2 regions of the Streptomyces sp. Ag109_G2-15 genome follow, and region 1 is predicted to be linked to the other one. Evidence: riboswitches for the same ligand, from Rfam matches in the RefSeq annotation. Region 1 holds a riboswitch; the other holds the start of a gene.
The links. Region 1 has a riboswitch for cobalamin ahead of CRP49_RS12400 (HoxN/HupN/NixA family nickel/cobalt transporter). Riboswitches for the same ligand answer to the same signal wherever they lie in the genome.
Positions count from the first base shown of each region.

Region 2: linked by a shared signal. The riboswitch ahead of metE (5-methyltetrahydropteroyltriglutamate--homocysteine S-methyltransferase) and the one ahead of CRP49_RS12400 (HoxN/HupN/NixA family nickel/cobalt transporter) in region 1 are both predicted to bind cobalamin.

Region 1 covers NZ_OCNI01000001.1:2,787,174-2,792,179, forward strand. Annotated here, with positions in the region: gene CRP49_RS12385 (DUF6445 family protein) at 1-640, opposite strand, end outside; gene CRP49_RS12390 (DUF4142 domain-containing protein) at 887-1,636, shown strand; gene CRP49_RS12395 (glycoside hydrolase family 13 protein) at 1,633-3,279, opposite strand; cobalamin riboswitch at 3,395-3,579, shown strand; gene CRP49_RS12400 (HoxN/HupN/NixA family nickel/cobalt transporter) at 3,607-4,704, shown strand; gene CRP49_RS12405 (nucleoside hydrolase) at 4,701-5,006, opposite strand, start outside.
Region 2 covers NZ_OCNI01000002.1:490,705-495,710, forward strand. Annotated here, with positions in the region: gene CRP49_RS38710 (bifunctional sugar phosphate isomerase/epimerase/4-hydroxyphenylpyruvate dioxygenase family protein) at 1-1,761, opposite strand, end outside; gene CRP49_RS38715 (IclR family transcriptional regulator) at 2,159-2,953, shown strand; cobalamin riboswitch at 3,075-3,297, shown strand; gene metE (5-methyltetrahydropteroyltriglutamate--homocysteine S-methyltransferase) at 3,443-5,006, shown strand, end outside.

The sequences.
Region 1 (5,006 bases):
CCTTGCCGAAGTAACCGGTCGCGCTGTGCACGAGGTTGGCGTTGTAGAGGAGGAGGCGGTTGTACTTGTGGGGGACGCGGACGTCCTCCTCGAAGGCGTTCGGCGCCACGAACCGCGTACCCAGGGCCTCGACGAGGTTGTTGTGCGGGGCCTGGACGACGTTGCCGCCGAGCCGGCCGCCGGGCAGGGACTGGCGGAAGAAGCTGGTGCCGCAGTCCTTGGGCACGTGCGGGTTGAGGTACAGCACGGCCGCGTAACGGCACAGCGCACGCGAGTCGGTGTGCGGGCGCGGCTCGCTCTCGCCCTCGCCGACCACCTGCACGCAGTTGTGGTTGAGGGTGCCGCCGCCGGGCGCCTGCTGCACCCACAGCTCCTTGGCCCCGGTCGACTTCTTCACCAGCCGCTCGATGACGGCGAGTTCACCGGGTTCCAGACCGGGCATCGCGCGCAGTCCGGGCCAGGTCTCCGAGGTGTACGGGTAGCCCTCGACCCAGTCGTCCTTGGCCAGACACCGCTCCCGTACGGCGTCGACGTCCGGCAGGACGTCGTCCAGGACCCAGTAGTCGCGGCCCTTGGTGGGCTTGCGGTAGGGCAGGACGGGAAGCGCGGCGGGCACCCTGGGGGGTGGCTGTGGGGGCATGCGGCGAATCTAGGCCTGCGTTTCCCCTTGCTTCTCCCGAGGAAAGGTCAACGTTTGACCAACTGCGGCCCATGCGAAGGCCGATGGCGCCGGTCAGGACCAGCCGGTCCGAATTCTTTACCCAAACCACCGACACAGATCGCCTCCGCATCCGTACTGCTGTGCGTCCGAACCGCCTGCGGGCGGATCCACGGCCGGGCAGGAGGCACGGTGCGCTTTTCGCGGAACGCGACGGGAACTCTCTTCGTGGGCGGTGCAATGGCCCTGACCCTCGGCGCACTCGCCTACCCGAGCATGCTCGGTCTGAGCAAGGTCTCGAGCACCCCGGACCGTGTCATCGCCAACACCCAGTGGGGCCCGCTCACCGAGGCCGACCGGGACTTCGTGGTGAAGGTGCGGGCCGCCGGTCTGTGGGAGTACCCGGTGGGGCAGATCGGGCTGCAGAAGGGCACCACCAAGGGGGTCATCGAGGCCAGCAAACACCTGGTCGACGGGCACTCCGCGCTGGACACCACCTGCCGCAAGATCGCGCCGATGCTGAACATCACGCTGCCCAACATCGCGAGCCCCCAGCAGGAGGGCTTCGTCAACACGCTGAAGTCGGATAGCGGCAAGAAGTTCGACACCGACTTCGCCAACATCCTGCGGATGACGCACGGCTCGATCTTCAACACGGTGGCGAAGATCCGGTCCACGACCAAGAACTCACTGGTGCGGGCCCTGGCCGACCAGGCCAACGACACCGTGCTCGACCACATCACGGTGATGGAGAAGACCGGTCTGGTCGACTTCGACCAGACCCTCTTCCAGCAGACCACCCCGCCGAAGCTGCCCGACTCCGACCTGACCCCGCCGCCCCCGCCGGCGGGCCAGCCCGAGGTGGTGCTCACCCCGCCGCCGAACGCCACGTCCACACCGGTGGACATCGACGGCCTCACCGCCGGCAACGGCGGCGGGGGGAACGCCGCGCCCAGCCCGAGCCCGACCGTCGGCTAGCCCAGCCAGACCGTGGTGTCCGGCGGAAGGACGCCCGTCTCCGGGAGCGGGGTGCTGGCCAGCAGCACCTCGCCCGGAGGCAGTAGTACGGGCTCAGCGGTGAGGTTGGCGACACAGCGCCAGGTCTCGGTGCGGGCGAAGTCCAGCACCCCGGCCGGGGCGTCGGGCGTCCAGGTCAGCGTCTCGCCCTCCAGCAGCTTGCGGCGCAGCCGGAGCGCGGTGCGGTACAGCTCCAGGGTCGAGCCCTCGGCACCCGCCTGGGCCTCGACGGCGTACGACGCGAAGGACGGCGGCTGCGGCAGCCAGGCGGCCCCGGACCCGAAGCCGTACGACGGTCCGGTCGTCGTCCACGGCAGCGGCACCCGGCACCCGTCGCGGCCCTTGCGGGCATGTCCCGTCTGCTCCCAGATCGGGTCCCGCAGCACCTCGGCGGGCAGGTCGGCGACCTCGGGCAGGCCGAGTTCCTCGCCCTGGTAGACGTACGCCGATCCGGGCAGCGCCAGCATCAGCAGGGTCGCGGCCCGGGCCCGGCGCAGGCCCGCCTGCTGGTCGGGCGCCGGAGCCGTGCCGCCGGACAGCAGCCAGGCGTTCTCGTCGGTGCCGGGCGGGAGCACGAGGCGTGAGGTGTGGCGGACGACGTCGTGGTTGGAGAGCACCCAGGTGGCACTGGCACCGGCGGCACGGGCCGTCGCCAGGGAGCCGGTGATGACCTGACGGAGTTCGTTCGCGTCCCAACCGGCCTGCAGATACTCGAAGTCGAAGGCCTGGCCGAGTTCGTCCGGGCGGGCGTACAGGGCGCGGCGGGCGTCCGGGACCCAGGCCTCGGCGACCGCGGTGCGGGGCGGGCTGTAGGCGTCGAAGATCTTGCGCCAGTCGCGGTAGATCTCGTGGACCTCGTCGCGGTCCCAGTAGGGGTGCGTGCCGGGCTCCACCCGCAGCAGGGCATCCTCGCCCGTGGCGCCCAGGTCGCCCACGTCCCGCAGCGGTTCGGTCAGGTCCTTGGCCAGGCCGTGGGCGACGTCGACGCGGAAACCGTCGACGCCCCGGTCGGACCAGAACCGCAGGGTGGTGCGGAAGTCGGCGCGGACCTCGTCGTTCGCCCAGTTCAGGTCGGGCTGTTCGGGGGCGAACAGGTGCAGGTACCAGTCGCCGTCGGGGACCCGCCGCCAGGCGCTGCCACCGAAGACCGACTGCCAGTCGGTGGGCGGGAGTTCGCCGGCGGCACCACGGCCGCGGCGGAAGACGTAGCGCTCGCGGGCGGCGGATCCGGGTCCGGCCCGCAGCGCCTCCCGGAACCAGGGGTGCTGGTGCGAGGTGTGGTTCGGGACGATGTCGACGACGACCTTCAGGCCGAGCCGGTGGGCCTCGGCGGCCATCGCGTCGAAGTCGTCCAGGGTGCCGAGGCGCGGGTCCACGTCCCGGTGGTCGGCGACGTCGTAGCCGCCGTCGGCGAGTTCGGAGGGGTAGAAGGGGCTGAGCCACAGGGCGTCGACGCCCAGCGTGGCGAGGTGGTCCAGGCGCTCGGTGACGCCCCTGAGGTCACCGAGGCCGTCGCCGTCGGCGTCGGCGAAGCTGCGCGGATAGACCTGGTAGATGACGGCCTGGCGCCACCAGTCGGGATTCCTGGAGGAGAGGTCTGCCATACCCGAACTCTGTCCACCTTGCCCGGAAACGGAACCTCGGGTCGGCCATGTGCCCGGCTGTGTGATCTTCAATACCTGGGCAGGTATGCGGCTTTGCAGCCGAATGGATCGCCGCCTACGGTGGGCGGGCCGTGGTGCTCGGGAAGTCGATGGAAGGTCGACGCGGCCCTCGCCACTGTGATCGGGGAGTTCCCGTTCCGTCCGGCAGCCGCCGGGCCACTGGTCGTACGACCGGGAAGGCAGGAACGGCGGACGCACGACCCGTAAGCCAGGAGACCGGCCACGGCACTCACGAGTTGATCCACGAGGTGCTGGAGCGTGAACCGGATGGCCGGGATGCCCGATGCTGCTGCTTTCCGCTGGCGACGGGAGGACACGATCAGGACGGCGGGGCTGCTGGCGGTCATCGCCGCGCTGCACGTCGTCGCCTTCGGCGTGCTCTTCCTGCTCGTCGCCCCCGAGCACTACCAGGTCGGCCGGGACGTCTTCGGCATCGGCCTCGGCGTCACCGCCTACACCCTCGGCATGCGGCACGCCTTCGACGCCGACCACATCGCCGCCATCGACAACACCACCCGCAAGCTGATGGCCGACGGCAAGCGGCCGGTGTCGGTGGGCTTCTGGTTCGCGCTGGGCCACTCCAGCGTGGTGGTGCTGCTGGCCGCCCTGATCGCCGGCGGCACCCAGCTCGCGGGCAGGGTCATGAACGAGCACTCACGCACCCACCAGGTGCTCGGCTTCCTGGGTACGACGATCTCGGGCACGTTCCTCTACCTCATCGCCGCCCTCAACCTGGTGGCCCTGGCCGGCATCCTGAAGGTCTTCCGGGCCATGCGGGCGGGGACGTACGACGAGAGGGAACTCGAACAGCACCTGGATTCCCGGGGCTTCATGAACCGGCTCCTCGGCCGCCTCACCAAGTCGATCAGCCGCCCCGGCCAGATGTACCCGCTGGGCTTCCTCTTCGGGCTCGGCTTCGACACGGCCACCGAGGTCACGCTGATGGTCATGGCGGGCTCGGGAGCGGCGGCGGGCCTGCCCTGGTACGCGATCCTCTGCCTCCCGCTCCTCTTCGCCGCCGGGATGAGCCTGTTCGACACCCTCGACGGCACGTTCATGAACTTCGCCTACCAGTGGGCGTTCTCGAACCCCGTCCGCAAGGTCTTCTACAACCTCACCATCACCGGCCTGTCCATCGCCGTCGCCTTCTTCATCGGCACGATCGAGCTGGTCGGCGTCCTGCACGACAAGTTCGACCTGACCGACGCCGTCACCGGCTGGATAGCCGGGATCGACCTGGACAGCGTCGGCTACATCATCGTCGGCCTGTTCGTGGTGGTGTGGGCGGCGGCGCTGTCGTACTGGCGGATCGCCAGGGTGGAGGAGCGCTGGTCGAACCCGGCCGGCGCCGCCGCCTCGGACTAGGGCCTGGTGGCGTGGCGGCGCTCCACCGTCTCCAGGTACAGCTTCACGTACCGATCCACGTCCACCTCCAACGCCACGTCCACCAGGGCCTGTTCACGCGCGCCGTGGTGGATCTCGGACTCGCCGTGGCGGGCGCGGCGGTCGACGATCGTCTGGCCGCGGGTCGGGCCGGGAGCCAGGGAGACCTCGACCGGCAGCAGGCGGGTGCCGATGCCGCCCGGGTCCGCGACCGCGCACACCGCGCCCGCGTCACCGAGGCCGCCGGCCGGGTCGTCGCCGTCGGGGTCGGGCGCGGACGGGCG
Region 2 (5,006 bases), on a different contig from region 1:
GAGGCGTATGGGGGCGTTGGCGGCGCCGTAGCCGCGGTAGCCGCCGGACCGCTGCACGAACTCGAAGAAGACGTGGCCGACCGTCTCCGTGTAGCAGTGCCGGAACTCGCCGCCGTGCTCGTCCCGGTCGTAGAGGATGCCGAGTTCGCGGTACGTCTCCCACTCGCCCTCGGGAAACTCGTACCGCGCCCGCAGATCGTCGTAGTAATTGGCGGGTACCCGCAGCAGGTTGGCGCCCGCCGCGCGGAAGCGGCGCACCGCCGCGACGATGTCGTCGACGGCGAAGGCCACGTGCTGAGCCCGGGTGCCGGTCTCGTCCGTCGGGCTCGGGGCGAGGTTGAGGACCAGCCGTGGTCCGTCGGGCGGGGCGGACAGGGCGCGGCTGCGGAAGAGGCCGTAGGGGTCGGCGAGTTCGACGGTGTCGTGCGGGCTGAGGCCCAGCACGGCGCGGTGGAAGAGCACCGCCTCGTCGAAGTGGTGCCAGGGTTGGGTGAGCGCGAGATGGTCGATGCCGGTGACGCCGGTGGACCGGCTCGCCGCCCGGTGCTCGAAGTCATCCGTCCAGCTGGGGAGTTGAGGTCGACGGGTGGCGCAGAACAGCACTTCGGTGCCGTCGGGTGCCACCACCGACTCCAGGGGGACGTCCTGCTCGGCCCGGCGTCGGGGCAAGGTGGGGGCGAGCAGGGCCTCGGCGCGGCGGGCGGCGGCCTGCGGATCCGGTGACTCCAGACCGATGGCGGCCAGCCTGGTGCCGGCGCGGCGCGTGGCGGCTCCGGCGTTGACCAGGACGCGGGCCTCGCCCTGCTCCCACAGGTCGACGGGCTTTCCGCGGTGCCGGCCGGTGCGGGTGAAGCCGAGTGCGGCCAGCAGTTCGCCGATGGGCTGGGGGTCGCCTGCGGCGAGTTCGGCGAAGGCCACTCCGGAGGGTGCGGCCGGGGCCGGCAGGGCGGACACGCCGGCGCTCTCCTCAAGAGCGAGCAGGGACCGCAGACCGTCCACGGCCGTGCGGCCCGCGTCCGCCTGGCGGAACACGTCGTTGAAGACCTCCAGCGACAGCGGCCCCTGGTAGCCGGTGGCGAGCACGTGCCGGACGAGCCCGGCGACGTCGAAGCCGCCCTGACCGGGGAAGCAGCGGTAGTGGCGGCTCCACTGCAGGACGTCCATGGCGAGCAGGGGGGCGTCGGCCAGCTGGAGGAAGAAGATCTTCTCGCCGGGGATGCCCTCGATGCCCTTGGGGTCCGAGCCGCGGGAGAGGATGTGGAAGCTGTCCAGGCAGGTGCCCAGCGCCGGGTGGCCCGCGGTCTCGACGATGCGCCAGGCATGGTCGTACGTGTTCACGTGCCGCCCCCAGGCGAGCGCCTCGTAGGCGACGCGGATGCCGAACTCCTGGGCCAGACCCGCCAGTTGACTCAGCTGCTCCGCGGCGAGCGCGTCGTCGTCCACCGTCTGCGGGGAGACGTTGGAACAGACGAGGACGGTGTCCACGCCGAGCCGTGTCATCAGGTCGAACTTGTGCCGGGCGCGACGGAGATTGCGGGCGAACTCGTCGGCGGACACGGCCTCGATGTCCCGCATCGGCTGGTAGAGGTCGATGGACAGGCCCAGGTCCGCGGTGCGGGCGGCGACCTCCTCAGGCGCCAGGGGGCTCGCGAGCAGGTCGTTCTCGAAGATCTCGACGCCGTCGAAGCCGGCGCGCGCGGCGGCGGTGAGCTTCTCGGTCAGGGTGCCGCTGAGGCAGACGGTGGCGATCGACTTACGCATGGCCGCCACCCACGCCGATCCAGGTCTCCCCGGCCCGCCCTGCTGCTTTCACTGAAACTCCAAGCTGACCACTAGACGGTTCATTCGTTCCGCTGTGCGGTCACAGTAATCAGGCAGGGGTCTTCTGGACAAGGGCGCATCGAGCCCAGTCTCGACCGGGGGGGGTGGCCAGAGCGCCACGGCGGGCCACTGCAGCCTTGAATCGCCAGGTCCACGGTACGGATCTGACAGACCGCTCAGCGGTACCTCAGGGGTGAGCTACGGAGCCGTCAAGGGCCGCGACAGGATGGCCCCGGCTCTGCGGTTTCCCTGGTCCGCGCAGCGGACTACGGTCGGGGGTGTCATGGACGGGTGGGCGCGGCGCGGAGACGGGTCGGCCACAGCGGGGAGGCAGCAGGTGAGCGAGGAAGAGACGCCGGCGGGGGGCGACCGGGATCAGCAGCCCACCGGGGTGCGCAGTGTCCGGCGGGCCTTCGACATCCTCAACCTGCTCAGCGAGCAACGGCCCGTGATCACGCTGCGGGAGATCACCGAGGCGACCGGGCTGGCGAAGACCACCGCGCTGCGGCTGGTGCAGACCCTGGAGGAGAGCGGTCTGCTGTGGTCGCACCCGGCCGGCTACACTGCGGGGCCGGCGCTGTGGCGCTGGGCCTATCTCGCCCGCAGCCAGTGGGAAGTGCCCCAGGAGACCCGTAAGGTCATGCGCGACCTGGCCGACCGGCTCGGCGAGACCGTCAACCTCTTCGTCGCGCGTGACGTCCACCGCATCTGCGTCGCCCACGAGGAGAGCCCGCACCCGCTGCGTCATGTCGTCGACGTCGGCGACGAGCAGCCCCTGTGGGCCGGCGCCTCCTCCAAGATCCTCCTGCGCGACGCCCCCGAGGCGCTGCTACAGCGCGTGGCCGCCGCCTCCCCCCGCGGTGAGGCGTACACCGATCAGCTGCGGACCTGGGCGGCCGAGGCGGCCGAGCGGGGCTACGCGGTCAGCAGCAGCGAGTGGGACGAGGGGCTGACCGCCGTGGCGGTGCCCGTGACCGGCCGCACCGGCCGGGTCGTCGCGTCCCTCTCCCTGAGCGGCCCCAGCCACCGCTTCCCCTACGAGGCCGTCGAGCGCTTCGCCACAGAACTCACCCAGGGCGCCCGCCTCATCTCCGACCAGGGCTTCACCCACCCACTGGGCAGCGAGGGCTGAGCCGGCGGGCTCCCGCGGGAGAGTCACACGGGGGCGCCGACAGTCCCTCAGGAATGCGTTACCCCGCCTGGCGCAGGCCGAGTTCGTACACCTGTGGTTCCGGCGGCGCACGCCACCCTCTAGGCTTGCCGGTGCAGCTGGTTCGCCCCGTCAGCCAGGCGGGATGCGTCGTAAGAGGGAACCCGGTGGGAATCCGGGACTGCCCCGCAGCGGTGAGCGGGAACGACCGCCGTCATACGCACTGGGCCCACGAACAGGGTCTGGGAAGCGACGGCCAGTAGGTGTCCTCCTTGGTGAGGGCGTGCCCGCGAGTCCGAAGACCTGCCAACTGCCCGCGTGCGAAGCACTCGTGCGCGGACATCCCGGTGACCTCGAGGGCGGGTCGGCGTACACACCGAGCGGGCGGCCGCTGCCGTCCGGTCCGTCGCCCCTTCGCGCTCTCGTCCCGTCCCCGGGATCTCAGGGATCAGTCTCGCGAAGGAGATCTCCGTGACCACCAAGCCCGCAGCCGCGGCAGCACGGGCCACCGTGTACGGCTACCCCCGCCAGGGACAGCACCGGGAACTGAAGAAGGCGATCGAGGGCTACTGGACGGGCCGCGTCACCGCGGACGCCCTGCGGGCCACCGCCGCCGAACTGCGCCGCACCACCTGGCGGCGGCTCGCCGAGGCCGGCATCGACGAGGTGCCGACCGGCGACTTCTCGTACTACGACCACGTACTCGACACCACCGTCATGGTCGGCGCGATCCCCGACCGGCACCGGGCCGCCGTCGCCGCCGATCCGCTCGACGGGTACTTCGCCATGGCCCGCGGCACCCAGGACGCGGCGCCGCTGGAGATGACCAAGTGGTTCGACACGAACTACCACTACCTGGTCCCGGAACTGGGCCCGGACACGGTGTTCACGGCTCACTCGGCCAAGCAGGTCGCCGAGCACACGGAGGCCGGCGCCCTGGGGCTCACGGCCCGGCCGGTGCTCGTCGGCCCCGTCACCTACCTCCTGCTCGCCAAGCCCGCGCCCGGCGTGGCTCCCGGCTTCGACCCGCTCACCCTCCTCGACCGGCTGCTGCCGGTGTACGCCGAGGTCCTCGCCGACCTGCGCGCGGCCGGTGCGGAGTGGGTGCAGCTGGACGAGCCCGCCCTGGTCGAGGACCGTACTCCGGCCGAACTGAGCGCCGCGGCCCGCGCCTACCGTGCCCTCGGCGCCCTCACCGACCGGCCCAGGCTGCTGGTCGCCTCCTACTTCGGCCGGCTCGGTGCGGCCCTGCCGCTGTTGGCCAAGGCGCCGGTGGACGGACTCGGCCTGGACTTCACCGAGGCCGCGGCCGCCAACCTGGACGCGCTCGCGGCCGTCGGCGGGCTGCCCGGCAAGCGCCTGGTCGCGGGGGTCGTCAACGGCCGCAACGTCTGGGTCAACGACCTCGAGAAGTCGCTGGCCACCCTCGGCACCCTGCTCGGTCTGGCCGACCAGGTCGATGTGTCGGCCTCCTGCTCGCTGCTGCACGTCCCCCTCGACGCCTCGGCGGAGCGGGACATCGCACCGCAGATCCGGCGCTGGCTCGCCTTCGCCCGGCAGAAGACCGCCGAGATCGCCACCCTGGCCCGCGGGCTCTCCCACGGCCCGGACGCCATCGCCGCCGAACTGTCCGCCAACCGCGCCGACCTCGCCTCCCGGGCAGCCTCCGCCATCACCCGCGACCCGGCCGTCCGCGCCCGCACCGCCGCCGTCACCGCCGCGGACGCCCGCCGCCGTCAGCCGTACCCGGAGCGGGCCGCGGCCCAGCGCGCCCATCTGCGTCTGCCGTTGCTGCCCACGACGACCATCGGCTCCTTCCCGCAGACCGGTGACCTGCGCACCGCGCGGGCCGACCTGCGTGCGGGACGGATCGACACGGCAGGCTACGAGGAGCGCATCCGGGCCGAGATCCAGGAGGTGATCGCCTTCCAGGAGCAGGCCGGCCTGGACGTCCTGGTGCACGGCGAGGCCGAACGCAACGACATGGTCCAGTACTTCGCCGAACAGCTCACCGGCTACCTCGCCACCCAGCACG